DNA from 3 places in the Ensifer sp. ENS10 genome. Region 2 is predicted to be linked to each of the others. Evidence: riboswitches for the same ligand, from Rfam matches in the RefSeq annotation. Region 2 holds a riboswitch; each other region holds the start of a gene.

The links. A riboswitch is a leader RNA that binds a small molecule or an ion and turns the genes downstream of it on or off. The one in region 2 is predicted to bind cobalamin.
Region 1: another riboswitch for cobalamin. It lies ahead of bluB (5,6-dimethylbenzimidazole synthase); the one in region 2 lies ahead of IB265_RS11520 (CbtB-domain containing protein).
Region 3: another riboswitch for cobalamin. It lies ahead of IB265_RS09095 (DUF1636 domain-containing protein); the one in region 2 lies ahead of IB265_RS11520 (CbtB-domain containing protein).

Annotation. Positions count from the first base shown of each region.
Region 1 is NZ_JACVAS010000002.1:188,203-197,758, forward strand. Features, by position in the region: gene IB265_RS07860 (MFS transporter) at 1-1,074, opposite strand, end outside; gene IB265_RS07865 (UDP-2,3-diacylglucosamine diphosphatase) at 1,172-2,008, opposite strand; gene IB265_RS07870 (NADP-dependent malic enzyme) at 2,182-4,494, shown strand; gene IB265_RS07875 (LuxR C-terminal-related transcriptional regulator) at 4,777-5,514, shown strand; gene IB265_RS07880 (acyl-homoserine-lactone synthase) at 5,657-6,298, shown strand; gene IB265_RS07885 (DUF2865 domain-containing protein) at 6,426-7,532, shown strand; gene bluB (5,6-dimethylbenzimidazole synthase) at 7,650-8,345, opposite strand; cobalamin riboswitch at 8,391-8,603, opposite strand; gene IB265_RS07895 (SDR family oxidoreductase) at 8,745-9,556, opposite strand, start outside.
Region 2 is NZ_JACVAS010000002.1:938,865-948,420, forward strand. Features, by position in the region: gene IB265_RS11475 (TetR/AcrR family transcriptional regulator) at 1-79, opposite strand, end outside; gene IB265_RS11480 (crotonase/enoyl-CoA hydratase family protein) at 163-978, shown strand; gene IB265_RS11485 (helix-turn-helix transcriptional regulator) at 1,029-1,391, shown strand; gene IB265_RS11490 (hypothetical protein) at 1,388-1,723, shown strand; gene IB265_RS11495 (IS110 family transposase) at 1,787-2,956, shown strand; gene IB265_RS11500 (SRPBCC domain-containing protein) at 3,257-3,508, shown strand; gene IB265_RS11505 (DUF1772 domain-containing protein) at 3,577-4,056, opposite strand; gene IB265_RS11510 (NAD(P)H-binding protein) at 4,053-4,883, opposite strand; gene IB265_RS11515 (TetR/AcrR family transcriptional regulator) at 4,987-5,679, shown strand; cobalamin riboswitch at 5,678-5,941, shown strand; gene IB265_RS11520 (CbtB-domain containing protein) at 5,983-6,159, shown strand; gene IB265_RS11525 (CbtA family protein) at 6,355-7,152, shown strand; gene IB265_RS11530 ((2Fe-2S)-binding protein) at 7,203-8,051, opposite strand; gene IB265_RS11535 (glucoamylase family protein) at 8,048-9,355, opposite strand; gene IB265_RS11540 (DUF1194 domain-containing protein) at 9,513-9,556, shown strand, end outside.
Region 3 is NZ_JACVAS010000002.1:439,611-449,166, forward strand. Features, by position in the region: gene IB265_RS09070 (mechanosensitive ion channel domain-containing protein) at 1-1,843, opposite strand, end outside; gene IB265_RS09075 (DUF924 family protein) at 1,970-2,530, opposite strand; gene IB265_RS09080 (iron ABC transporter permease) at 2,760-3,827, opposite strand; gene IB265_RS09085 (ABC transporter substrate-binding protein) at 3,831-4,628, opposite strand; gene IB265_RS37720 (ABC transporter ATP-binding protein) at 4,555-5,499, opposite strand; gene IB265_RS09095 (DUF1636 domain-containing protein) at 5,660-6,073, opposite strand; cobalamin riboswitch at 6,178-6,394, opposite strand; gene IB265_RS09100 (DUF1330 domain-containing protein) at 6,610-6,903, shown strand; gene aspT (aspartate-alanine antiporter) at 7,425-9,113, shown strand; gene IB265_RS09110 (bifunctional aspartate transaminase/aspartate 4-decarboxylase) at 9,173-9,556, shown strand, end outside.

The DNA of each region.
Region 1 (9,556 bases), 750 kb from region 2:
TAGGAACGTCAAGATCGCGGTGAAGATGCCGGTGTAGAAGAAGTAGAGCCCCTGGGCGGACGCTTCCTGGGATTCCACCACCCGCTCGACGAGCTTGTGCTGCATGCCGGTGTGCATGATCGCATAGGTGAAGGCGTGGAAGCACTGGAGGATGAAGTAGCCGCTGAAACCGAGATCCATCGGGAAGATGATCCAGCGCACCACGGCGAGCGAACAGCCCGACAGGATCATCACCCAGACGCTGAAACGGCGGCTGATCGCCTTGGCGAAGATGAACATCGTCACTTCGGCGGCCACGCCCGCGCTCCAGAGCAGGCCGATCTCGGTGCCGCTGTAGCCGATGTGCTGCCAGTAGATCGCCGAGAAGGCAAAAAGCATCGCGTGGCTGGCATTGACCAGCGTCACACCGATCAGGAGCAGCTGCAGGTCGAGCTGCTTGAGCGACTTCGGCGGCGGCTCGGTGAGCGCGGTGATCGGCGATGGCCGGCGCGGCTTGCCGACACGCGGCGCCGCATAGGCCATGGCAATCGTCAGGCCGAAACCGATCGCCATCGCCGGCAGCACCATGTCGCTGCCGAATATGCCGACCATCCAGCCGCCGAGCATGGTTGCGCCGATGAAGGCGACCGAGCCCCAGAGCCGCATATGGGCGTAGTCGAAGCCCCAGCGGCGGACGCCAGAAAGCGCGATCGCCTCGACGATCGGCACATAGGGCGAATAGACCGCCGATTGCAGCGTGTAGATGACCAGCACCGGCCAGAAGTCGCGGAAATAGAACAACACCAGAGCGGTTGCGAGCGACAGGAAGCCAGACCAGATCAGCACGATCGTCCGCTCGCCGAGGCGGTCGGCGATGACGCCGGCGATCGGCGCGGTGATGACGCGCACGAACATCGGCAGCGCCAGCACGACGCCGATCTCGAAGTCGCTCATCGAGAGCGTGCTGAGCCACATCGGAAAATACGGCATCGCGAAGCCGTTGACGATCAACGGCGCGCAGAAGAGCAAGGCGATGCGAAGCGCGAAATGGCGCGGCGGAGGGCCCACGGATGCGGGCGCTGAGGAGGGAATCATCGGCTGACCTGATGGCTGTGCTCAATCTCTAGCACAGCCCTGGCATGCCTCGCCATAACCTAGTTTTCGCGACAGGAGGTGACCTGTCGCTCTCCGGTTACGCAGCGCGCTGTGTCAGCAATTGGGCAAGCAGCTTGTCGGCTTCACCAGAGGCTTCGCCCTCAAGCGCGCCACCGCGCATCTGATGCCAGGTGATGAGTTCCATCGTGCCATCATGGTGCTCGGCGATCGCCGTGCAGCTTTCCACCCAGTCACCGGTATTGATGTAGCGGATATCGCCGATGTCCTCGATGACGGCATGGTGGATGTGGCCGCAGATCACCCCTTGAGCGTCGTGGCGACGGGCTTCCTCGGCAACCACCTTCTGGAACTCGCCGATGAAGTTGACGGCATGCTTCACCTGGAGCTTGGCCCAGGAGGAGAACGACCAATAGGGCATGCCGAGGCGGCGGCGAATGGCGGCCAGGCCGATATTGATGGCGATCGCCGTGTCATAGGCCCAGTCGCCGAGATAGGCGAGTACGCGGGCATTGCGGACCACGACGTCGAATTCGTCGCCGTGCAGCACCAGATAATTACGGCCGTCGGCACCCTCGTGCATGTAGCGCTGCGCCACCTCGATGCCGCCGAAGTGCACGCCGGGAAAATCGCGCAGGAACTCGTCGTGATTGCCGGGGATATAGACGATGCGGGTGCCCTTGCGGGCCTTGCGCAAGAGCTTCTGGACGACGTCGTTGCAGTTCTGCGGCCAGTACCAGCTGCGCTTCAGCCGCCAGCCGTCGACGATGTCGCCGACCAGCACGATCGTCTCCGCTTCGTGATGCCGCAGGAAATCGAGCAGGAAGTCCGTCTTGGCGGCCTTCGACCCGAGATGGACGTCGGAGATGAACAACGTCCTGAGCTTTCGTACGGAGTTGTCTTGCTGCGCCGTCATGCCAGCCTCGTCTTTAATTACGCTTCCTGCCCCCGTGAAAACCAGACTCGTGTTTCAGGAAGATGACATGAGCGCCTTGCCGCCGGTCTGGCCGCCGAAATCAGCACGGCAAAACTGTACCTCGCTCCGAATTCATGCCAAAAGGCACGACCACGAATGAGGAATGTGAGAGCATGAACACGGGCGACAAGACGAAATCCCACATCGGTCCGGCCAGCGGCGACATCGACCAGCAGGCCCTTTTCTTCCACCGTTACCCGCGCCCGGGAAAGCTCGAAATCCAGCCCACCAAGCCGCTCGGCAACCAGCGCGATCTGGCACTCGCCTATTCGCCCGGCGTGGCCGCGCCATGCATCGCCATCCGCGACAACCCGGAAACGGCCGCCGACTACACGGCGCGCGCCAACCTGGTCGCGGTCATCTCCAACGGCACGGCCGTGCTCGGTCTCGGCAATATCGGGCCGCTCGCCTCCAAGCCGGTGATGGAAGGCAAGGCCGTCCTTTTCAAGAAGTTCGCCGGCATTGACGTCTTCGACATCGAGATCGACGCTTCGTCCATCGAGCGCATGGTCGACGTGATCTCGGCGCTGGAGCCGACCTTCGGCGGCATCAACCTTGAAGACATCAAGGCACCGGAATGTTTCGAGGTTGAGCGCCAGCTGCGTGAAAAGATGCAGATCCCGGTCTTCCATGACGACCAGCACGGAACGGCGATCATCGTCGCCGCCGCCATCCTCAACGGCCTGGAACTCGCCGGCAAGGATATCGCCAAGGCGAAGATCGTGACGTCGGGTGCCGGTGCGGCAGCACTCGCCTGCCTCAACCTGCTCGTCATCCTCGGCGCCAAGCGCGAGAACATCTGGGTGCACGATCTCGAAGGCCTCGTCTACAAGGGCCGCGAAGTGCTGATGGACGAGTGGAAGTCCATCTACGCCCAGGAGAGCGACAACCGCGTGCTCGCCGACAGCATCGGCGGCGCAGACGTCTTCCTCGGCCTTTCCGCTGCCGGCGTCCTGAAGCCGGAGCTGCTGGTTCAGATGGCCGAAAAGCCGCTGATCATGGCGCTTGCCAACCCGACGCCGGAAATCATGCCGGAAGAGGCCCGTGCCGCCCGCCCGGATGCGATGATCTGCACCGGCCGCTCGGACTTCCCGAACCAGGTCAACAACGTTCTGTGCTTCCCGCACATCTTCCGCGGCGCGCTCGATTGCGGCGCAAGCACGATCAACGAAGAAATGAAGATGGCGGCGGTCCGCGCCATTGCCGGCCTTGCCCGCGAGGAGCCGTCCGACGTTGCCGCCCGCGCCTATTCCGGCGAAACCCCGGTCTTCGGCCCCGACTACCTGATCCCCTCGCCCTTCGATCAGCGCCTGATCCTCAGGATCGCGCCGGCCGTCGCCAAGGCGGCCGAGGAAAGCGGCGTCGCCACCCGTCCGATCCAGGATTATGACGCCTATCTCGACAAGCTGAACCGCTTCGTATTCCGCTCGGGCTTCATCATGAAGCCGGTGTTTGCCGCCGCGAAGAACGCCCAGAAGAACCGCGTGATCTTTGCCGAGGGCGAAGACGAGCGCGTGCTGCGCGCCGCCCAGGTGCTGCTGGAAGAAAGCACGGCCCGGCCGATCCTGATCGGGCGTCCGCAGATCATCGAGACGCGCCTGCGCCGTTACGGCCTGCGCATCCGTCCGGATGTCGATTTCGAAGTGGTGAACCCCGAAGGCGATCCGCGCTACCGCGACTATGTCGAGGATTATTTCGCCCTCGTCGGACGCCTCGGCGTCATCCCGGAGGCGGCCCGTACGATCGTGCGCACCAACACGACGGTGATCGGTGCGCTTGCGGTCAAGCGCGGCGAAGCCGATGCGCTGATCTGCGGCGTCGAAGGCCGGTACTCCAGGCACATGCGCGACGTTTCGCAGATCATCGGCAAGCGTGAAGGCGTGCTCGACTTCTCCGCCCTCAGCCTGCTGATCTCGCAGCGCGGCGCGACCTTCTTCACCGACACCTATGTCAGCTACTGCCCGAGCGCCGAGGAGATCGCGCAGACGACCGTCATGGCCGCGCAGGAAATCCGCCGCTTCGGCATCACGCCGCGTGCAGCGCTCGTCTCGCATTCGAACTTCGGTTCGCGCGACTCGGAAAGCGCCACCAAAATGCGCAAGGCGCTTCAGCTCGTGCGCGAACTCGCGCCTGACCTCGAAGTCGACGGTGAAATGCACGGCGATGCGGCGATCTCGGAAGCGCTGCGCCAACGCGTCATGCCGGACAGCAGCCTGCCGGGTGAAGCCAACCTGCTGGTCTTCCCCAATCTCGATGCCGCCAACATCACGCTCGGCGTCGTCAAGACCATGACCGACAGCCTGCATGTCGGTCCGATCCTGCTGGGTTCGGCGCTTCCCGCGCACATCCTTTCGCCTTCGGTCACATCGCGCGGTGTCGTCAACATGGCGGCCCTCGCGGTCGTCGAAGCCAGCCATCCGGGCTGACATGATACCGCGGAGATCGCCTTCGATCTTCGCAGCTATCAGGCGCCAGACCGGCGCCCCCAATGCCATATCCAGGCGTCGCGCAGTTGTTGAGCGCGACGCTCTATCGCCCGAGAATCACAGCGGAATCATCCTCTGCTGCCCGCTCGCGCGATCCGGTCGCAAGAACCGGCAATCGAAAATTGCAAAATTGGCACCACACACCAAACGGGTAAGTTTGCGCTGGACAAAAGGTGAACCTCTAACCATGCTGTGGCTTCGGACGAGATTCGGTGTTGTGGCATGACTGAGCAGCAGGCTGTCCTCGACATGCTGGAAATCCTGGAAGGCGGGGGCTGTGTCGAGCCCGCTCATTTCTTTACGCTGATGCGCCGCACGTTCCGCATTGCCCATCTCCTGTACCTCGAAGCCGAGCCCTATGCGGACGAGCTCAAGATCTGCCGCCTGCATCACACCTTCGGCGCCTATGCCGCCGAGATCTACCGTTCGCGCGGCCTTCACCGAATCGATCCGATCCTGAAGCTCGCGCTTGGCGGCGTGCGCCCGGTGGAATGGACGATGGCGCGACATCGGTTCCCGGAATGCGAGCCTTTGTTCCAGGCCGCGCAGGAAATCGGCATTTCCACCGAGGGCGTTGCCTTGCCGCTGCCATCGCCCGCAGGTCGGACGGCGCTGCTGGCAATCAACGTCAACATGCCGGCCGACGAATGGACGGCCTATCGGCGCCAACATCTGCGCGATTTCCAGCTCGCCGCGAATCTTTTCCATGCGGCCATGCTGGAACATGGCGCAATGGCCGGCGGCCTTTCGGCGCGTGACATGCGCCTCACCGGTCGCGAAACCGAGGTTTTGACCTGGGCCGCCGCCGGCAAGAGCTATTGGGAAATCGCCACTATCCTCGGCATTTCCGAACGCACTGTGCGCTTCTTCATGACCAATGCGAGGCGCAAGCTGAATGTCGTCTCCAACACGCAAGCGGTCGCCCAGGCCGTCCGCCATGCGCTGATCCCCACCGTTTGACGCAGCTCGCGCCAATGCCCTCCCAAAACCCCTCGAAATCTAGTGGGAAATATCGCTGATTTAAACTGTCACTACCGACAGTTACGCGACCGCCGCCAGCCTGACAGCATCCGCCCATCCCAAGACAAGGATGGAGAAAAAGATGATCAGGATCCTGAACGGAAAGACCCGAGCACAGCACCCGCAGGCCGTCGACGACATGTTCCGGCTGCGCAAGCGGGTCTTCCACGATTTCCTGAAATGGGACGTTCAGACGGACGGCGCATGGGAAATCGACAACTACGACACGGCGAACCCGCTCTATGTGCTGTCCTACGCTCCCGACGGCCGGCTGCGTGGCTCGCTGAGGCTGCTGCCGACGCTCGGTCCCAACATGTTGGACGATACCTTCCCGATCCTGCTCGGCGACAATCCGGAAATCCGCAGCGCCTCGGTGTGGGAATCGAGCCGCTTCTGCATTGAGCCTGAGATTTCGCAGGACCGCGCCTCCAATCAGGTGACGATCGCCGCCGCCGAGTTGATGTGCGGTGTCGGCGAACTCGGTCTCGCCTCCGGCATCAGCCACATCGTCACGGTCACCGACGTGTTCCTGGAGCGCATGTTCCGCCGCATGGGATGCCCGGGCGAGCGCATTGCCGAACCCCATCGCATCGGCTCGGTCTTCGCCGTTGCCGTCGCCTGGGAAGTGACTAACGACCTGCTTCAGCGCATGAAGGCCATTGCCGCCATCGAAGGCACCGTTCTCGAACGCCCGATGTCGCTCGAAACCGCCCGCGCCGCTTGAATGCCATCGCCGGCCGGAGCCGTTAACGCAAACCGCCGCTTGTCGTTGCACGATCACCGACAAGCTCTATGATGGAGGTGAAACAGGAATTGCCGCTGGCAGCCGCCCATATCAGAAGGCCGGCATCATGCGGCATCAGGAAGAGACTTCGCCCGTGTTCCCGCGCTTGAAACACGTCGCTGTGGTGCTTGTGCCGCTGGCCCTGGTCGGTGCCGATCCTTCGCTGGCATCGACCGTGTGCGACCGGCTGAATACCCGGCTTGCGCAACTGCCCGACATGGTCGCCACCACTGCGGATGCCCGGGACTATGCCAGCGCCATCTCACGACAGAATATCGAGCTGCGCCGGGCGAAGAACGACCGCCGCCGCGCGGGCTGCGGTGGCGGCAGCGTCGTCACCTTCGATGGCGGCGACCCCGACAGCTGCGGGGAGCTCGACAGCCTCATCGCCGAGATGGAAGACAATCTGCGCATGCTGAAGTCGGAGCGCGAGCAGATCGTCGCCGGCGGCAGCGAAGACAGCCGCCGCCGCATCCTTGCCGCGCTTGAAATCAACGGCTGCTACAGCGACAGCGAGGAGTTCGCCAGCGTCGAGCCCGAAGAGCCCGAAACGCACCGCAACATCATTGCCGACCTGCCACCTGAGGACGCCTACGGGCCGATGCTCGGGCATAACGAAGACAGTTATGCGCCGCAGGATGGCTATTACCGCGGAACGCTCAGGACCATGTGCGTGCGCACCTGCGACGGCGCCTTCTTCCCGATCTCCTCGGATGCGACGCCGGCCGACTTCCCGCGTGACGAACAGGCCTGCCGGGCGCGCTGCCCTGGCGCCGAAACGGAACTCTACTTCCACGATATCAACACGGAAGAGAGCGAACAGATGGTCTCGGCCGTGACCGGGCTACCCTATACCGAAATGCCCAATGCGTTTGCCTATCGCACCCGCGGCATCAGCAAGCCTGGCATGTGCGGCTGCCAGATACCGCAGACTGCCGCAACCTCGCCGAAGACGACCGGCACCAAGATCGGCGACGATCAGTCGTCCATCGTCGTGATCGAAACCAAGAAACCGGCGGACACCACGACCGCCAAGGCGCCGGCCGAGGAGCGGCCCTACGACCCGTCCAAGAGCAAGGTGCGCGTCGTCGGCCCGACCTTCCTGCCGCAGGAAGAAACCTCGATCGACCTGAAGCACCCGAAGGGACCGGCCTATCAACCGGTCCAGAACTGATCCTGGCGCCGCCTTAAAGCCCGTCGCGATCTTTTAGATTCGCTCATTGCACTTTAAGTTTTTGATACTTCGCACGTCGTTATCGCAAAACCGCTGCGCACTTTTGCGAGACGGGTTTTAGGAACTCTCGCCGCAGTTCCCCCAGCCTTCCTCAAACACCAGCTCTTCCAGCGGCAGGCGTTGCCGCCATCCCTTCACCGCCAGTTCGGGCTGCTGGTAAAGGCGATCGACATAACCGAGGCAGAGCCAGGCGACGATCTCGATATGATCGGGAATGCCGAGGATCGCCTTGATCTCGGCCTCGTGAAAGATGCTGACCCAGCCGACGCCAACTCCTTCGGCGCGGGCCGCAAGCCACAGGTTTTGCACGGCGCAAACCGTCGAATAGACATCCATCTGCGGATTGTGCGTGCGGCCGAGAACGACGGCGCCGCCGCGCGTGCGGTCACAGGTGACGCAAATGCTGAGCGGTGCCTTGCGAATGCCTTCGAGTTTCAGCGAGCGGTATTTGGTCTGCTGCTCTGCCTCGAACATCAGCGCCGCCTCATCATTGGCGCGGCGAAACGCCTGCCAGACGCGCTCGCGCGTTTCTGCCCCCCGCACCAGTACGAAATTCCAGGGCTGCATGAAGCCAACCGACGGTGCACTGTGCGCCGCCGTAAGCAGGCGTTTCACCAGATCGTCGGGAAGAGGCTCTGCCAAGAATTCGTCGCGCACGTCGCGGCGTGTTTCGATAGCGCGGTAGACAGCCTCCCGCTCATCCAGCGAGAAGGCACCGGCAGCCGCAAGGCCGCCCTTCGGTTCAGTCAGCATCGTTCGATCCCCAACAATGCGAAAACCTCCCGCCGTCCGCGCGGGGTTCGGTCTATCTCGCCAGGCCGGTCTTCTGACTTCGGTTCAACCGGTCGCCTCACCTTCCCAGATCGATTTAAGATCCAGTGGCAAAACCTTGAATCAATTCAAGGCACTTGTAGAGGCGACCGTCCCCGTCACAGCGTTGGGCACGTTCCGGAATGACACCGGATTCCCGATTCTCCCGCTTGCGCGGGCACCTGACGGCGTCATAAGGGCACAGCCACCAGCGAAAGACAAGCGCCCGTCAGAGCGGGATGAGGAAAAGTGCACGCAGTTTTCCGCCCGCATTCCGCTCTAACTTCTAAGGACCGATCACGTTTATGATTTTGGATCGATCCGACCCAAAATCTTCGTGATCTAGAGCGGCGCCACCGGATGGGGCGAACCGTCATAGCCGCCCCAGACCGATTGGTCGAAGCAGATCACCGATCCGGTCATCAGCCCGGATTCCGCCGAAGACAGGTAGGCGCAGGCTCGCGCCACCTCGGCCGGATCGACGAGCCTGCCGAAGGGTTGGCTGGCGGCCGCCTTTTCGAGCCAATCCGCGGCAGCGCCGTGAAATTCGCGCTGGATGCGGTCCTCGCCTTCGGAAGCCATCCAGCCGATATTCAGGCCGTTGACGCGGATGCGGTTGCGCAGAAGCGCATAGGCAGTGTTCTTGGTCAGCGTCTCCAGAGCGCCTTTCGACGAGCAATAGGCCGCAATGAAGGGCTGCCCGGCCATTGCCGACATCGAGCCGATATTGACGATGGTGCCTTCCGTTCGCTCGCGCCGCATCACCTTCACCGTCTCCTGCATCAGGAAGAACGGCGCCCGCACATTGATGGCGAACATCCGGTCGAAGAGTTCCGGTGTCGTGTCCAGGATCGTGCCGCGATCGGTGATGGCGGCGGCATTGACCAGCGCATCGACCCGACCGAATTCCGCATCGCAGGCGGCAACGACCTTGCGCGCGTCGTCCACCTTTTCAAGATCGGCCTCGACATAGACCACTTTCGCGCCGCTTGCCTTGCCGATTTCTTCGGCCTTCGCCTTTCCCTTGGCGGTATTGCGTCCACAAATGACGATACCCGCCGCACCGCGTTCGGCGAATAGACCGGCGATCGTTGCGCCCAGCCCTTGCGTGCCGCCGGTGACGATGGCGATCTTGCCTTGCATCTGTCCGTTCA
Region 2 (9,556 bases):
CGCGGATACCCTCCGCATAGAAGAGCTTTTCCGCCGCTTCGACGATCACATCCCGGGTCGATTTCTCTGCCTTCGCCATCGCTCAAGTATACCGACTAGTGAATATACATGGCATCTTCACTCACCTAGCCTCTCCCCGTCAACCCTAGCCGGAGAGCGACCATGTCCAAGACCGTACTGATGCAGATTTCCGAGGGGATCGCCCTCTTCACCCTCAACCGCCCGGAGAAACTCAACGCGCTGAACTATGAGCTGATCGACTGGCTCATGGTCCTTCTCGACACGATCGAAGTGAACGACGCTGTCGGCGCGGTGATCATCACCGGCGCCGGCGACCGCGCCTTCTCCGCCGGCGGCGATATCAACGAGTTCTCCGAAAGCGTGGCTGCGGGCGTAAACCCGGCTGTGCGCGATTTCGTCCGCCGCGGCCAGCTTCTGACGGCGCGGCTCGAAGCCTTTCCGAAGCCGGTCATCGCCGCGGTCAACGGCATCGCCTTGGGCGGCGGCTGCGAGATCACCGAGGCTGTGCATCTGGCGATCGCCAGTGACCGGGCGCGCTTCGCCAAGCCGGAGATCAAGCTCGGCATGCCGCCGACCTTCGGCGGCACCCAGCGCCTGCCGCGGCTTGCCGGCCGCAAGCGCGCACTCGAATTGCTGTTGACGGGTGAGGATTTTTCGCCGGAACGCGCTAGGGATATCGGGCTCGTCAATCACGTCGTCGCCCATGAGGAGCTGATGCCCGCCGCCCGCGACCTGGCCAGCCGCATCATGGGCTATTCCCCGCTTGCCGTCCGCTCGATCATCACCGCCGTCACCCGCGGCCTCAACATGTCGATCGCAGAGGGGCTGCTGGTGGAAAGCGAACAGTTCGCCCAGATGGTGCCGACCGACGATCTCTCCGATGCGCTCGCCGCCTGGAAGCGACGGCACGTCCACGACGACCCGCCGCGCGACGGTTCCTTCTCGCGCCACTACTAAATTCAACCAAACGGTTGACAATCTTCGCAATCGAAGTGATATTCAACAACATGGTTGAATATCAGAACGAACATCTCGATGCCGTGTTCCACGCGCTTTCGGATCCGACGCGCCGCGCCATGCTCCAGAACCTTTCGCAAGGCGAGAGACTGGTCGGCGAGCTTGCGGCCCCCTTCTCGATCTCGCTGGCCGCGGCATCGAAGCACATCAAGGTGCTGGAAGGAGCAGGTCTCGTGCGCCGCGAAGTGAAAGGTCGCACGCATGTATGCCGCCTCGATGCAGCGCCGATGCATGCAGGTATGGAGTGGATGCGCCACTACGAAGCCTTCTGGCGAACGCGCATTGACGCACTTGAGGCGCTGCTGCTCGCCGACGACGCAACTGTTCAAAACGATACGGAGGAAAAGCCATGACATCGCCTGCCACAGCCTTTGCCAGCGCCGACTACGGCCGCGTCATCGCCCCCGATGCGGTGCGCATCGAACGCCTGCTTCCCGGCCCGATCGAGCGGGTCTGGTCCTATCTGACAGAGGAAAACAAGCGCCGGCTCTGGATGGCATCGGGAACGATCGGCTCTTCCGAGGGTGCAGCGGTCGAACACGTCTTCCGCCATTCGGAACTGACGACAGAGGATGATCGACCGCCGAAAAAATACGCCGATCACGCCGGCGAGGTTCGCAAGCACGGGCATGTGCTCGCCTGGGAGCCACCGCGCCTGCTCGCCTATAGATCCCATGAGGAGTGAACAGCGGCCGGCGCTCTGGCAGAGTGAGGCTGCATCAAAGCGCTCGCTCAGGAGGAGTAGGTTATGAGAACTACGTCCGTTCACTCAGAAACGCCGACCGCCATCCGCACCGATCTTGGCGCAATTTTTGTGTCTTTGGAATTGAGCCGATCGAGCTGGCTCATCACTTCGCTGTCTCCAGGCAGCGGTGAGAAAATGTCAAAACACTCAATTGACAGTGGCGACATTCCCGAGCTGCGGCTTCGGTTTGCCCAGATACAGGAAAAGGCGCGGCTGCGAACGGGAAGAACGTTTCCGATCGTCACGATTCAGGAGGCGGGGTTGGACGGTTTTTGGATACACCGTGTGTTGGAAGCAAGCGGGATCGAGAGCTACGTTGTCGACGCGGCATCGATCGCGACGTCACGTCGGCGCCGGCGCGCAAAGACCGACAGGATTGATGGCCAAGCACTGGTCCGGGCACTCCTCGCGTTCAAGCGCGGTGAGCCGCGGGTATGCGCGATGGTAAAGGCGCCGAGTCACGAGGATGAAGATCGGCGCCGCATCTGCCGGGAGCGCAAAGTGCTCATTGCGGAACGGGTGAGGCATGTCAACCGCATCAAGGGGTTGCTCTTCGCCCAGGGTGTCAGCGGGTACGAACCTCTGCATAAGAACCGGCGCAATCGGCTCGAAGATCTCCAGACCGGAGACGGACGCGCGTTGCCGGTGCATATCAAGTCACAAATAATGCGTGAACTCGATCGGCTTGAGTTGTTGCTTGAACAGATCGCTGCGGTGGAGAGCGAGCGGAATTCCTTGCTATCTGTACATGAAGGCTCTGCGCATGGAACACCGGCGGCAATGCTGCTGGCCATCAGGGGTGTTGGAGCTGAGTTTGCCACCATTCTCTGGAGCGAGGGGCTATACCGGCATTTCGACAATCGGCGACAGGTGGCTGCCTACGCAGGCTTAGCACCCACCCCTTGGCAGAGCGGAACCATCGATCAGGAACAAGGCATTTCCAAAACAGGCAATCCCCGATTGCGCACGACAATGATTCAGCTGGCCTGGTTATGGCTGCGCAACCAGCCGGGATCGGTGCTCAGCCGCTGGTTTGTGGATCGGGTCCAGTCAAATGGTGGACGTTTGAAGAAAACCGCGATCGTCGCACTAGCGCGCAAACTGCTGATCGCACTTTGGAGATACGTTACCGCAGGCGTCACCATTGAAGGCGTTGTGATGAAGACCGCCTAACGGCGGCCCTTAGCGAATCCAGAAATCCACCAGGGCTGATCAATCCTGGTGGATCCGGTGAACGAACCTCGTCGCAGTTTGGCTTAAAATGCCGCCCTATAGAATGGTTCCGTTCTCCTGAGCCTTGCCGCTACGCAAGCGGGATAGTGGTGCTGTCGAACATAACGGCGACCGAATGTGAGTTGGATCCGGCGACGGATGCGCGCCGGCTCATGCATGCTGGCTCAGACCACGGGTTTGCAAGAAATGGGAGAAAGAACGCTATGTATTGATGATCGATCTTGACGTCAAAATCCTCATGTGAGCTGGGACGAAGGCACGGATACGCCCTCCGAGGTCCGCTTCGAACTCAGCCCGCGCGGCGACAAGGTGCTGCTGATCGTCACCCATACCCGGATCGCCAACCGCGGCATCATGACGAGCTTCTCCGCCGGCTGGCACGTGCATCTCGACCTGTTGCGCGACCTTTTGGAAGGAGAGCAGCCTGCAGCCTTCTGGAGCAAGTTTGCTGAGCTTGAACAGCAGTACGACGCGCGCATCCCCAAGCGCTGACCGCCCGAGGTGACGAGACCTCAGAAGGGTGCACCGGCAAGGATTGACCGCCTTGCCGGTGCTTTTTGTCACGTGCGGGCGAAACCGAGGATGAAGAGCGCCAGCGAACCGATCGAGGCGAAGGTGCGCACGTGGTTCCACCAGACCCAATCGGTGAGATAGCGCCCAAGCCACAGATCGGTCGCGGCCTGCCCGGGTGCAGCGGCCGCAAGCGCGTCGTTCATCGGCACGTTGAAGACGATCGTCACCAGAAGCACGCCGACGACATAGACCAGGCCGCCCGCGGCCAGCAGCCATCGGCCCTCGCCGCCCGAAATGAACGCGACGACAATCAGCGCCAGGCCAAGCAGCGCCGTGCCCATGAAGGCGCTGAGGAAGATCGGGTTCTGGATGACGACGTTGATGGCGTTCATCGCGGCGATCCCCTGCTCCGGCGGCAGCCGCGACAAGGCTTGCATGATGCAGACCGAAAAGATGAAGAACAACCCGGCCATCAGGCCGGAACCGATCGCGGCGGCAAACGCCAGAGCGGGGATCAGCGGGATCATGCGGCAATACTCCAGACACCAGTTGCTGCGGTCTCGCGGGCGTAGGTTGCAAAGTCGCGCGGCCGCCGCCCAAGCACGCGCTCGACGTCAGACGTCACACTCGAATTGCGCCCGTCGAGCACCGAGGTGAAGAGATAGCGGATGAGTTCGACATAGTCATCAGGCACACCGTCAGCCTGCAATTGCGCGGCGAAGTCGCCAACCGGCACGGCCTGATAGGAGATCGGGCGTTTGGCCGCGGCAGCGATCTCGGCCACGGCTTCAGCAAAGGTCATCAGCCGCGGGCCGGTCAGAGAATAGACCTTGCCGACATGATCATCGTCGAGAAGCGCTTCAACCGCGACGTCAGCGATGTCGTCGCAGCTGACGAAAGGCTCGGTGACTGTATCCACGGGCAGGAAGACCGAACCGCTTGAGACCCCCTCGGCCAGGAAGCCTTCGTTGAAGTTTTCGAAGAACCAGCTCCCCCGAACGATCGTCCAGTCAGCGCCGGAGGCCTGCAATTCGCGCTCGGCCGCTTCCGCCTCGTCCTCGCCGCGCCCCGACAAGAGCACCAGCCGCCTGATGCCGGCGCCCACGGCAAGGCTTGCGAACTTGCGGATGGTCTCAACAGAGCCGGGCACCGCCAGATCGGGCTGGTAGCAGACATAGATGCGATCGACATTTTCGAGCACAGGCGCCCAGGTCGCCTCGTCCGTCCAGTCAAAGGACGGTGATGCCGAGCGGGCGCCGATGCGCACCGCAACACCCCGCTCTTGAAGGCGCTCAGCCACCCGCCGCCCCGTCTTGCCGGTACCGCCCAAAACCAGTGTGACTTTCTGAGACATCGTTTCCTCCTAAGGTTCATCAACAAACATGAGCATCTCTCACATTTGCAAATGTGATAAATCCTCGTATTTTAAGAGTCAAGCCAAAATGTGAGCATCACTCATGATTTCAGAAACAAGCCCATCCGCGGTTCCCGCCGAAGACGAAACCGCCCTGCGCCGGACACCCAGCCAGAAACGCAGCCGCGAGCGCGTCGAACAGATCCTAGCCTGCGCGACGGCGCTCATTCAGGAAAAGGGCAGCGACGCCATGCGCATGAGCGAAGTTGCTGAAAAGGCTGGAATTTCGATCGGATCGCTCTACCAGTACTTCCCCGACAAGGCGGCGATCGTGCGCACGCTGGCCGAGCGCTACAATGCCATGTGCAACGAGTGCATCGCGGCCGAGCTTGCCAAGGTCACATCGCTCGCAGAACTGCGCGACGCCTTCTGCGTGCTGTTCGACATCTACTACGACATGTTTCTGGCCGAGCCCGTCATGCGCGACATCTGGTCGGCAATGCAGGCCGACAAGGCGCTGCGCGAGATCGATCTTCTGCAAAGCCGCGCCGGCGGAAAACTGCTTGCCGATGTCTGGGCCCGGCTTGTGCCCGAAACCCCGCGCGAAACCATCGACAGTGCCGCTTTCCTGATCATGCATCTCGGCGATTGCACCATGCGGCTTGCGGTGTCGGTCGATCGCGCCGAGGGCGACCGCATCGTCGAGGCCTATAAACGCATGATCATCCGCGATTTTGTCGCGGATGGACCGGGCGGCGGCGCAAGTCCAATTGACATATTAGGGGTGCGATCCTAATCATCAGAGATCGATTGGTTCCCGGGACACGAACGTGTTTCGGGAGTAAACGGGAACGTGACGGATGGACCCATGCTGGGCATTCACATCACGGCCGACCCCGCGACTGTAGAGCGACGTCGATCTGCCATTCCGGAGCGATCCGGAAGAAGCCACTGGAAGAGACCACGAGAGGGTGGTCGATCTGGGAAGGCGAGGCTGATCCAGGGCTTCCCGCCCAGCGCCGTGAGCCAGGAAACCTGCCACTCGATACGGGCATAGGGCCCACACCGGGAATTTCCCGATGCCATCACGGAGGTTGTCATGGCTACGTCTACTGTTTCGAGCATTCCGCTCTCCCTCAGCGATCGTCTGACCGCTGGCGTCATCGCGCTTTTCATCGGCGCATTCCTCGTCTTCGGTGCCGGCCTTGCCAATTCGGCCGTGCTGCACGACACCGCGCACGACACCCGCCACTCCTACGGCTTCCCCTGCCACTAAGACGATGTTCCGGAACGTAACTCACGTTCCGCATCGAAGTGTCTGCGGACATGAACGCATCCGGCCTGTGCCGGATGTCGGTGTTTGTGCATGCCGGTTTCGTCCGGCGCGCAACGGCCATCCGCATGGCAGAACGGGAAGGCTTGCAAACCACGCCGCAGCGCGTGGCTTTTGCCGTTATCGAGGGACTTCAAGATGATTGTCAGAACGCTTCTGGCCGCGATCGTGGCTGGACTGATTGCCGGTGTCTTCATGACCGGCGCCCAGGAATTTCGGGTAACCCCGCTGATCCTGCATGCGGAGGAATTCGAAGGCGAGGCTCCGGCCGCAACCGAACAGCCCGCTGCACAGCCTGGAACGACGCAACCCGCCGCCGAGGGCCATGACCAGCATTCGTCGCTGAAGGCGGTCTCACCGCTTTCCGCCATGCTCGATGCCCTGTCGCCGATCACGCCAGCCTATGCGCATGAGGGCGAACACGAGGAAGGCGGCATCATGTTCGGTATGAGCCGGTTCTCCGGCACACTCATTGCCAACCTCGTCACCGGCTCCGGCTTCGGCCTGCTCCTGGCCGGCGTCAGCCTGGTGATCGGCTACCCGATCACGCTTAGGAACGGCGCGCTCTGGGGCGCCTGCGGCTGGCTTGCCGTGCACATGCTGCCGGCAATCGGCCTGCCGCCGGAACTGCCGGGTTTCCCGGCCGCCGAACTCGGCGACCGCCAAACCTGGTGGCTGGCGACCGTCGCCCTCTCCGCAGTCGGTCTCTATCTCGTCGTCCTGCGCGAAGAAATCGTGTCCAAGGTCGTCGGCCTCGCGTTGATCGCCGCGCCGCACGTCTACGGCGCGCCGCAGCCGGTCGATATTACGAGCAACGTTCCGGCCGTGCTCGGCGCCGAGTTTGCGGTTGCCGCACTCGCCACCACGCTCGCCTTCTGGATCGTGCTTGGCGTCGTCTCCGGCTTCATCAACGAGCGTTTCGCGAGAGCAAACTGATCCGGCCGATCACGCCCCCCCATGGGCACCTGAACAAACGACGGCGGGGTTCAGGCCCCGCCGTTTTGCATGAGATGCGCGGCCAGCCGCGCGCGGCGATCGTCCGGCTCCAGCAGGACGCAGGTATCGCAGAAGCTGCCACCCTCCGTTTGGAAGTAGAGGCAACAGCCGCAACGGATCCGATATTGGCGCGACAGTTGCGCGCCGCTTGCCGGATCGACCGCGGAGATCTCCTCGTAGCAGAGCTCTTCCGAGAACAACCGCGAGCCCCGCCGCTTGACGATCGCAAGCGCCTCGGCCATGCCGCGCGCCTCGTCACCGATCGCGCGACCGATCTCCAGGAACGCTCCGGCAAGGGAATCCGCTGCCAGCCGCCACTGCGCCCCGGAAGAAAGCCCGGTGCGCTTTTTCAGGACCGCGATGACCGGCGCCAGATGGGCCGTGAAGCCGCGCTCGAAAGCGCTGATGCCTTCGGCATGCTGCGGCCCTTCCGCCACACCGAGGCGGAAATGATAACGCTTGCCGGCAACTTCCCGATCATGGTGAAGGCGGGTCCACTCTTCGAAGCGAAGCCCGGCGATCTGCGCCTGAAGACCCGCGCCAAGATAGAGCGCGCCGAGAACCACACTCAGCTGGCGGCTGTAGAAGGCGATCAGATGTGCCGCCCGAATCCGGTCCGTCATGCCGATTGCGAAAAAGTCCTGATAGGCAAGGCTCTGCTCGATCCCGGTCCCACCAGCGGCCCAGAAGGCGGCCGGTGCGCTGAAGGCACTGTCCGCCGGCCCGAGCGAGACACCGGCGTCGGGGAACTGCGCGTGCAACCGCTCGACCACTGCCAGCGCCTGCGGCGGATATCCCTCGACCGTCCGCGCCATCCGCTGGTGATTTCTCGAATTCATGCCGTCTCCGTCGCCAGCCAGCCGCCCTCATATCCCGCGCGCTCAAGACCGCGCCGGATCGCCGGCAGGCTGCGTGTCAGCTCCCAGACGAAGCCGCTCCGCCAATTCTCGATCATCATCACGACGAGCCCCTGGTCAAGGCCGACGACACGCTCGTCGATCCAACCCGCAGGCCCCTCGCCTGCAAGGCTCGGATTGAACCCGCCCGGAAAGCGCCCTTCCTTCAGAAGCCCGGGATAGCCGGCCGCGACATGGCCGAGGGCCGATAGGGACGCATCCGGATCGAAAGGCAGACAGGCCGCTGCAGCCCAGGGCACGAGCGTGCCGTCATCCGGACCGAAGGGTGCGCCGCGGTTGACGTAGCCCAAAAGCCGCTGCCAGCGTCCGTCCTTGAGGCGCAGCCGGCCGCGTGGCGCATGGCAGGCACTGATCCCCCAGAGGCGTTCGCCATAGCCGGCGAAGCCACCGGGATTTCGCCACGCATGGTCGCGCTGCAGCGCGATGGCGCGCCGGGTATTCTCGAAGTAATCCGTCCCCCTTTCGCGCATCGGCCGATCGCCGAGACCGCGAAGGTCAAGCCAGGCCTGCGGGAACAGGTGGATGAACAGCGGCGCCGCATGGAGATGGGGCCCGCCGTCAGCCGCGATCCAGTCGTAACCCTCCGTAAAGGCGGCGTAGTGCTCCGGCTCGATCGCATGATCGGGCGCCCCGAGCGCCAGCACATAGAGCAGCAGCGCCTCGCTGTACCCGCGCCAGCGATGCTTCAGGAACCGGCCGGGCGGGCGCCAGCCCATCGTCAGTGTGTCACTGCGGTTCAACGCCCAGCGCCAATCCACGCGAGCATAGAGCCTTTCGGCGAGCGTGCGGATCTCGCATTCCCCCGTGTCCTCGCCGGAGAAATAAGCGGAGGTGGTCAGGCATCCGGCGATCAGCAGCGCCGTATCGACGGTCGAGAGCTCGCTGCTCCAGGTGCGCTCGCCGGTCCGCATATCGAGAAAGTGATAGTAGAAGCCGCGATAGCCGCTCGCCCGCTGGTCGCGCGACTGCGGGCTCTCGGCCAGGAAGCGCAGCGTGGTCAACACCCGCCCGATCGCCTCGCGGCGCGAAATCCACCCGCGCTCGACGCCGATGGGATAACAGGAAAGGCCGAAACCGGTCGCCGCAATACTCGACGGCGCGCCCGGCAGCGACGTGTCCGCGATCAATCCGGTGGCCGGATCGGCGTGATCGAGGAAGTATCCGAACGCCGCCTTCTGCAGGCCATCGGTTTGAAATAGCTCGGCATTTTCCGTCTGTTTCAGCATTCCGCCCTTCCGGCCCCTGGCCCCCGTCATACGTCCTTTTGGGCTAACGCCGGCAAATCACTCTTTGTTGAAGGCCAGCTACACCCAAATAGTCGCCGAAATCCAATCCTGTGTTACATTCTTCTAATCTGACCGCGCGCAATGACTGGTTGAAGCGATGTTGAGCGTGTTGGCGTTGATCCTCTCATTGAGTGGTGGCCC
Region 3 (9,556 bases), 500 kb from region 2:
AGATGGTGATCGAGCCGATCCTGATCTCGGTCACCATCCGGTAGGCCCAGGACTCGATGTCGGCGACCTGGAAGCCCCACTGCAAGAGGATCAGCGGGATGAAGACCATCACGACCAGGGCATAGATGCTGAGGCCCGCGGCAAGACCGATCTGGTCGAGCGCCACCTGTTCCAGATTGTAGCGGCGCTCGAGATAGCGCCCGGCCGCCGTCTCGGCAAACGCACCCTGCTTGGCCACGGCCCGGCCGGTGAGAATGCCGATATACATCGTCACCAGGATCGCGCCGGTGATGATGATCTGCGTGGCGATGAAGCGGGCGAGACCGACATAGCCGGAGACGGCCGCAATGATCAGCAAGGCCCCGGTCGCAAGCAGCGCGAACGACACCAGCCGCGGCCAGGCGCGGCCATGGGCATCGAAGGACTCGTCCTTTCTGAGCGTCGGCTTGATCCAGGCCGACGCCATGATGATGAGGCCGATGACGATCGAGGCGATGTAGCTCTTGACGACGGTCAGCACCACCGGCGAGCCGAGCGCCTCGCTGACGCCGCCGAACAGGTAATCAAGACCGTTGACCAGCGCCATGGCGAAGATCGCGATCATCAGCATCCTGGCGCCGCGATCGGAAACCCTGACGAGCCGCCAGCGCGCATCGCGCGGCGACAACACCGCCTGGGCGAGCCTTGTCACGAAGAACACCACCACCGCCACCCCCAGCGTAATGGCAATGATCGGTGCGATGTCGGAGCGCAGCACGTTGAAGCCGCGCAGGAACAGGAAGCTTGAAATCGCGAAGGCGGCCGAGGCGATCGTCGGGATTAGCGTGGACCAGAAGGCGACCGACAGGCGGCGGAAGTAGCTCGGCTCCTCATCGGTAATGTCATGCTGGATCAGCGGGCGAAAGAGCCTGCGGCTGCCGGCAAGGAACACGAGCGCCGCCAGCAGCGACAGGAACAGCGCCGTCAAAAGCGGCACGCGCTTGTAGTTCCAGGCAAAGCTCAGCCAGCTCCCGACACTGCGCGAGAGCACGCGCGTTTCGTCCGCCGTCGCCGTCAGAGCGTCGTCGAACATGCCGGTCGAGACTTCGGTGTTCTTCAGCAGCGTGTTGGAAAACAGCGCGCGCCTTGTCGCGGTAATGGTGTTGGAAAGCTTCGTCGCCTGGATCGAAAGACCCTCGGCCTCGCCGGTGAGCGCGTTGATGGCGCCGCGCTCGACCATCAGCCGTTTGCGCTCTGCGGTCACGATGTCGGCTTCGGGCGGCTGTCCCTCGGCCGGCGGATCGCCGAGTTCGGTGAGCCGCCCCTTGATTTCGTCGAGGCGCGGCCGGGTCGAGACCGACACGCCGATGATTTGCTTGGCGAGCGCGTCGACCTGAACCTTGAGGTCGGCAAGCACGATGTCGTCGTCCTTGGCCTTGTCGACGAGGTCCGTCAGCCGCTTGAGATCCTCGGCGGCCTTGGAAAGCTGATCGGCCGCCTGGCTCTGGGCCGGCGGCGTGGCATCCTCCGGAACCGCCTCGCCGGCCGGCGGGGTTGCCGTCTGCGCCGGCTGAACCGCCGTCGCGGCCGGCTGGGTGGCAGCGCCGGGTGTCGCGCCGCCGGGTGCCGCGCCTTTGTCAGCGGGCTGCGCACCATCCTGCGCGGGTGCCGCCGCCTTGCCGGCTGGTTGCGTTGCGGTCTGGGCCGGCTGAGCCGGCGTCGCCTTCTGCTCTGGCTGAGTTGCGCTCTGGGTCGTACCTTGTGCCGGTTGCGTCGTGCCTTGCGCCATGACCGGGCCGGCGGCGGCAAGCGCCAGCAGGCAGACGAGAATGGCAGGCAATTTTCCGACAGAACGCAATTTCATGATCCTTGCAGGTTGAGACCATGGTGCGGAATCGCGTCAGTGGTCGTCACAATGCGGTGTGAATACGAAAGACGGCGGAAAGATGCAAAAGACGCCGCCAATTGCGCTCCAGCGCCGGATTTTTCGTCAGAAGCCGGCGCCGGGCTGTGCCAGATAGGCAAGCTCGGCGTCTGTCGAGACGCGGGCCAGGAGCGCATTTCGGTGCGGGAAGCGGCCGAATTGTTCGATCACCTCGCGGTGGCGGATGGCATAGTCGAGATAGTCGGCATCGCCGAGTTCGGTGAAAAGCTTCACCGACATGGTCTGGTCGGTCAGGTTTTCCGAATGCTCGAACGGCAGATAGACGAAGGCGCGCGCTTCCGGCTTGATCGCCATGTCGGCACCGATGCCGACGGCAAGCTTCGCCTCGTGCAGTGCCAGGCAATCGGTCGCGAAGGCAAGCGGCGTGCCGCGATACATGTTGCGCGGCATCTGGTCGAGCAGGATGATCGCCGCCAGCCGGTTCTCCGGCGTTGCGCGCCAGATCTCGCTGACCCCGCGGGCAAGCGCCAGGTGCGATGCCTGGAAACGACGAATGCAGGCCTTATCCAGTTCGCCGCTCATCGTGAACCAGTCGTCATAGGTGAGCTCGCCGAACCAGAAGCTCAAAACGTCATCCGGCGTGCAGATTTCAACTTCGTTCGTCATTTGCTCCCTCGCACCGCTCTTCTGCCGGTCCTGCCCCTTTCGAGGCCTGATCGGGCAGCCATGCATGCGCTACAGCGCCGCGCGTCTTATCAGACGCGCAATGGTCGCTGTAGCACTTTGATTTTCTGCATGTCTTTGTCCTTAAATCGAGTTCGATTCAAGGAGACATGCGCTAAGACATAGGCGCGGACCGGCCCATTTCCATGCATGCCCAATGTCGATGCACGCCTTACGCGCGCCGCGTGAGGATGGCAACAAAGGCGATGCCGCCGACAATGCCGGTAACGACGCCGATCGGCATGTCCTCCGGCGCCATGATGACGCGGGCCACGAGGTCGGCCATGATCAGCGTCAAGGCGCCAAAGAAGGCCGAGAACGGGATGACCCGGACATTGTCGCTGCCGGCAAAGAGCCGCACGAAATGCGGCACCATCAGCCCGACGAAGCCGATCGCTCCGGAAAAGGCCACCATGACCCCGGTCAGGAGCGCGGTGACGACGAAGAGCGTCAGACGGAAGCGGCGCACGGGAATGCCGAGCGTCATCGCCGTCTCGTCGCCCATGGCAAGCGCGTTGATTTCCCGCGATCGGACGACCAGCCAGCCGAGCGAGACTGACAGCACGAGCGCCGGATAGATGAGATGCGGCCATTGCGCCAGGCCAAGGCCGCCGAGCATCCAGAAGATCACCGTGTGCGTCGCCCGCGGATCCCCCAGGAAGATCATGAGATTGCCGATCGACGTCAGCACGAAGGCGACGGCGACGCCGGCAAGCACCAGGCGATCGGCACTGGTGCCTAGAGCGCGGGAAACGAAAGCGACCAGCACGGTTGCCAGCAGCGCGCCGCCAAAGGCAAAGAGCGGCACCGTGAGAAGACCGAGGATCATTCCGGTGTGGAGCAGTGCGACGATCGCCCCGAGCGCGCCGCCCGAGGAGACGCCGAGCAGATGCGGATCGGCAAGCGGATTGCGCGTGACCGATTGCAGCACGGCGCCTGTCAGCGCCAATCCGGCGCCGACAAGCCCCGCCAGCATGACCCGCGGCAGGCGCACGTCCCAGACGATGCTTTCGCGCCCCGCCGACCAGAAGGCCTCGACGCTGCCGGGCGCGAGCTTGCTGGCGACGATCGACCAGACGGTGGTTACCGGGATCGGCGCCGAGCCGAGCGACACGCCCACGGTCACAGTCAGAAGAAGCAAAAGCAGCGCCGCGAACACCCCGACCCCGCCGCGGATCGCCCGAACGGAGAGAACCCGCGAAACGGTAGCGGGACCAGGCGACGTATCCTCAGCCAGCATCGGTTACAGGCCTTCGCCGTGAAAGACCTCGGCGAGCCGGGCAATGGCGTCGATGTTGCGCGGCCCCGGCGTCGCCTCGACATAATCGAGGACCACGAAGCGGTCGTTTTTCACCGCATCGATATTGGCGAAGGCCGGATTGTTCTTCATGAAGGCAATCTTGTCCTCGGCCTTCACCTCGCCGTAGTTGACGATCACCACGACCTCCGGATTGCGATCGATCACCGGCTCCCAGGAGACCTCCACCCAGCTCTTGTCGACGTCGTCCATGATGTTGGCGCCACCGGCCGCCTCGATCATCGCCGTCGGGATGCCGAAGCGGCCGGATGTGAAGGGCTTTTCTTCGCCGGAATCATAGACGAAGACGCGCGTCGGCTTTTCGCGGCCGGCATTTGCCTCGGTGATCGCGGCCAGTTGGCGGCGGTAGCCGTCGACCAGCGCCTCGGCGCGATCCTCGACCCCGAAGATGCGGCCGAGGTTGAGGAGATCGACGAACATGTCGCCCATCGTAGGCTTTTCCCTGGCCATGACATGGATGCAGGATTCGGTCAGTTCGTAGACGCCGATCTTGAACGGCGCCAAGGTCTCGGGCGTCACCTCGCCGCCGACCTTCATGCCGTAGTTCCAGCCGGCGAAGAAGAAATCGGCGTCGGCGTTGAGGAGCACTTCCTTGGTCGGATATTTCTCCGCAAGCTCCGGCAGTTCCTTGACGCCCTCGCGCAGCTTTTCATCCAGCGTCTTCCAGCCGGAAACGCCGGTGTAGCCGACCATGTGGTCCTGCAGTTTCAGCGCCAGCATCATCTCGACCAGATTGACGTCGTTGGCGATCGCCCGCTTCGGCGCGGCATCGAAGGTCACCTCGCGGTTGCAGCTCTTGACGGTGACCGGATAGGCGAGCGCCGGCACAGCAGTGGCGATGAGAAACAGGAAGGCAGAGGAGGCAATGTTGATCTTCATGAAATGGATCCCGAGGAAGTGAAAAGGAGAAACGGGCGGTGCCGGCAACGGCGGTGCTGTGGGCGGTGGCGGTGACACCGAAGGCGGAGGACAGCGCCCGCGGGCTCAGCACCGCGTCGGGTGTGCCAAAGGCGGTGAGCCGCCCCGCCGTCACGATCGCCACGTCAGTCGCGAATTCGGCGGCGAGATTGATGTCGTGCAGCGTCGATACGATCGTCAGCTTCAGCGTCTGCAAGAGCTCGAGGATTTCGAGCTGGTGGCGGATGTCGAGATGGTTGGTCGGCTCATCGAGGATGATGATGCGCGGCTCCTGGGCAAGCGCCCGGGCAATCAGCACCCGCTGTTTCTCGCCGCCCGAGAGCGTCGAGAACTGGCGGCCGGCCAGATGGGCGAGATCGAGATGGGAGAGCGCGTGCTGCACGCGCTCACGGTCGGTGTCCGTCCAGCCGTTGAGCCCCTCCCGCCGCGGGATGCGGCCCATCATCACCACGTCGCGCACGCTGAAGGGAAAATCGCCGGGCATTTCCTGAAGCACGACGGCGATCGTTTTCGCCGCTTCGCGCGCCGAGGTCGACCAGAGGTCGACGCCGTCGACCTCGATGCGGCCCGCATTCGGCTGCACCGCCCGGTAAAGGCAGCGCAGAAGCGAGGTCTTGCCGGCCCCGTTCGGCCCGAGGATCGCAAGCCGGCTGCCCGCCTCGATCGCGAAGTCCATGTCGTCGACCAGCTTCAACCCCGGGCGCGGCCCCCAGCAAAGCCCCTTAACGCGAAGGGCGGCTCCTGTTGCGGTGCAGGTCATGGTCTGATCCCACCCCGGCAGCGCCACGCGTCCATCCCCGACGCACCAAACGCGCTTGAGCGCATGCGTGTCGCACTCATTGGAAATGGCCCGCAACGTCTTCGGAGACGAGCATGGCCGCCGGGATGCGGGCGAGCGTCTTGCCCTTCAGTCCGCGCGGCCGTTCGGCAGCCCGCGTCATGCCGTCGCCGCGCTCCACATAGGTGGCGGCAAAGCGGACGAGATCGTCGATGTCCTCTTCCGGCGAAATGTCGCCAAAGAGATAGGTCGCCTTGCCCGTCGCCTGGAAGGCGATGGTGCAGGGGCGCGTGCATGCCGCCATGCAGACCGTGCCGGCAATCGAGAAATCACTATCGAGCGGCGCGCCGAGGGCGGCAATGCTGCGGTTGAGCCGCTTTATCAGCTCGGCGCCCGGCATGCAGGGGCCGCCGGTAAAGCGGCAATCGGTGCAGACCGTTATCTTATGCTGTCTTGAAGTCGGCTCAGCCATTCTCTCTCTCCGCCGGACTGACGGCAAGAGATGGCGAAGCGGCAGGGTGACGGAAAACCGTCGCGCGAAAGCCAGTTCTTTTCCATCGGAACACCCCGTCCGTTGTGGTTGATCGGTTCGATGGCAGGTCTCCTGGCTCGCGGGTCGCGGCGCATCCACGTCTTCCCGGCCTTTGGCCAGTGACATGGTGTGAATGCGCTGTCCGCTCACAGTTGCGGGGGCAGCCACGGTTTCGGTCCCGTCAGGGTCGTCCGTTCCGTGTTCCCTTTTCAGCCGCTTCCGCATTGTCGCGGACGCAGCACCATCGCGCTCTTCCTCGCATGAATCGGCAGCGGATACAACCGATGGGGTTGGGCGGCCGGGATCTATCAACATGCCGCGTTTCGTCATGTACCGACTGTTATAAAATAACATAACAACAATCAACAAGGAAATGATCCTAAGTCACCCTGCCGGCCGCCGCGGGCGAGAGTCTCGCCTGACGGCGACGACCGGCGTATCCTTGCTCCTTGGCTTGTCGGGAAAGGAGCTCTGCCATGGCTGCCTATTTGATCGCCGATGTCGATATCACCGATGCAGCGACCTTCGAGGAATACAAAAGAGAGGTGCCGGCGACGGAGGCCCGCTATGGCGGGCGTTATCTCGGCCGCGGTGGCGCAACCCGGGTGCTTGAAGGCGACTGGGAACCGCACCGGCTCGTCATCCTTGAGTTCCCGGACATGCAAGCCTTGCTCTCCTGGTACCAATCGCCGGACTATCAGCGCCTGAAGGCGATCCGTGAGCGCTGTGCCAGGACACGGATCATAGCACTCGAAGGCGTCGCCATCTGAAGCGGAGCGCAAGACTGGCCGCAATTGCCGGCCTTGCTCGTGAAACGAACGGATGAGCGCCCCCGTCACTTCAAGCTTCGCGGCGCGCGGATGAAGCAACTGCGGGGGCATGTGCTCCGGGTCCATCGACATGCGGCGTTTCGTCATGTCCATCCGTTATGCGATAACATAGAAATACAATGCCAGAGTTGAATAGCCGGCGAAATCCGCCGTAGTGGGACCGTGTGCCTTCATCGGGACCGGCGCGCCGCCGCCCTCCCGAACTTGCCTTCGCACGACCGCCCGACCCGACGCTTTCGGACCGATGCCGCGCAGCGCTCATCAGCCCCCACTGGCCGCAAAAGCCAGAAATTTAACGTACGTTACGCTCACGTAACCCCAAGGCCGTTGAGAAAATCAGCAGCCGAAGCGACAATTGCCAAAGCTAGGATTGGGCATCGACAAGCCACCGATAAAATCAACTTAGCCGCGCAAGTCCCGAAATGAAGTGATGGCAACGCAACTTTCTACAGGGGATGGCAGTGAATCCAATTGACTTCTTCGTCGAGACGCTTCGGACCTATCCGCCGGTCGCCGTCTTCCTCGCCCTCGGCATCGGTTTCCTGATCGGGCCCATCAAGGTCGCGGGGTTCAATCTCGGAAACGTCACCGCTACGCTTCTGGCGGGTGTTCTCATCGGGCAGCTGGGCATCCAGGTTTCCGGTGATCTGAAGTCCACCTTGTTCCTGATCTTCCTGTTCGCCGTCGGCTACGGTGTCGGCCCGCAATTCGTGCGCGGCTTGAGCACCGATGGGCCGAAACAGATTGCCTTTGCGCTGTCTGTCCTGGTGCTGTGCCTCATCGTTCCCTATCTCTGCGCGCTGATCGCCGGGCTTCCGCTTGGCTACGGCGCCGGCATGTATGCCGGGTCGCAGACGATCTCGGCTGCGATCGGCGTTGCCACGGACCAGATCAATTCGCTCGGGCTGACGCCGGAGCAGGCCAAGACCTTTGCCGACCAGATTCCGATTGCCTATGCGGTCACCTACATCTGGGGCACGATCGGCTCTGCCATCATCCTCGCCCAGCTTGGCCCAAAACTTCTCGGCATCGATCTTCCGGCGGCCTGCAAGGAGTATGAGGCCAAGCTCGGCGGCGGCACCGAGAGCAGCGAACCCGGCATCACCCGCGCCTATCATGATTTCGGCCTTCGGGCCTATCGGATCGACGAAGCAAGCGGGCTAACCGGAACGCCGGTCAAGAACCTGCTTCCCGGCATTCGCGTCTTCGTCGAGCGCCTGCGAAGAGGCGATCAGATCATCGAAGCGGATGGCAACACCGTGCTGCAGCCGGGCGACGTCGTCGCCTTCTCGGGCAGGCGCGCCCTGCTCGTCGAAAACCTGGACAGCAAGCTGACGGAGGTCGAGGACAAGGAGCTTCTGAACGCGGAGGCCGAGATCGTCGACGTCTACGTGACCAGCAAGGCGCTGGCCGGAAAGACACTCGCCGAAGTCAGCACGATGGATTGGGCGCGCGGCGTCTATGCCCGCAAGATCGTGCGCTCGCTGGTCGAGATCCCGGTCCTTCCCGGCACGACCGTCGAGCGTGGCGACATCGTCACCATCGGCGGCGCCAGGAGGCACGTCGAAGCGGCGATCAAGGCTCTCGGCTTTGCCGATCGCCCGGTCGAAACCACCGACATCGCCTTCCTCGGCTGGGGTCTGTTCATCGGCGCGATGATCGGGGCGCTGACGATAACGATCGGCGGTATTCCGATCGGGCTATCCACGTCAGGCGGCGCCCTGCTTGCCGGTCTCGTGCTCGGCTGGCTGCGCACCACCTACCCCGCCTTCGGCCGCATCCCGTCGCCGGCGCTGTGGCTGTTGAACACGCTCGGCCTCAACATCTTCATCGCCGTGGTCGGTATCGGCGCCGGACCGGGCTTCGTCGCAGGCCTCCAGGAGGTTGGCATTTCGCTGTTCATCTGGGGAGTCGTTGCAACCTCCATCCCGATGATCGCCTCGGTGCTGATCGGCCACTATGTCTTCAAGTTCCACCCGGCGATCCTGTTTGGCGCCTGCGCCGGCGTCAGGACCACGACCGCAGCGCTCGGCATGATCCAGGAGGCGGCCAAGAGCAAGGTGCCGGCGCTTGGCTACGGCATGCCCTACGCCATCGGCAACACGCTGCTCACCATCTTCGGCCTCGTCATCGTCATCATGCTCGCCTGAGGCGCGCCGGCGAACCGAGACCATTGTTCCAATTTCATAGATCACAGGGAGTGTGGATCATGTTGGACAGAAAATTCTACGACAGCATTTCCGATCTCAGCCCGTTCGAAATCAAGGACGAACTGATCAAGCTCGCCAAGACGAGCTCGCAGAAATCCGCCAAGGCCTTCCTCAATGCCGGCCGCGGCAACCCGAACTGGACGGCAACGCGCGCCCGCGAAGCCTTCTTCCTGCTCGGCCAGTTCGCCCTGACGGAGGCTAAACGCGCCTACTACGATCCGAAGGCGGGCGTCGCCGGCATGCCGCCCCAGGACGGCGCGCATGCGCGGTTCCAGAAGTGGATCAAGAAACAGCTTCAAAGCACGGAAACCGTGGACGAGGAAGACGAAGGCGTCCCGGCCGCCAAAACCCTCGGTGACGCCGTCGCCTATGCCATCAACACC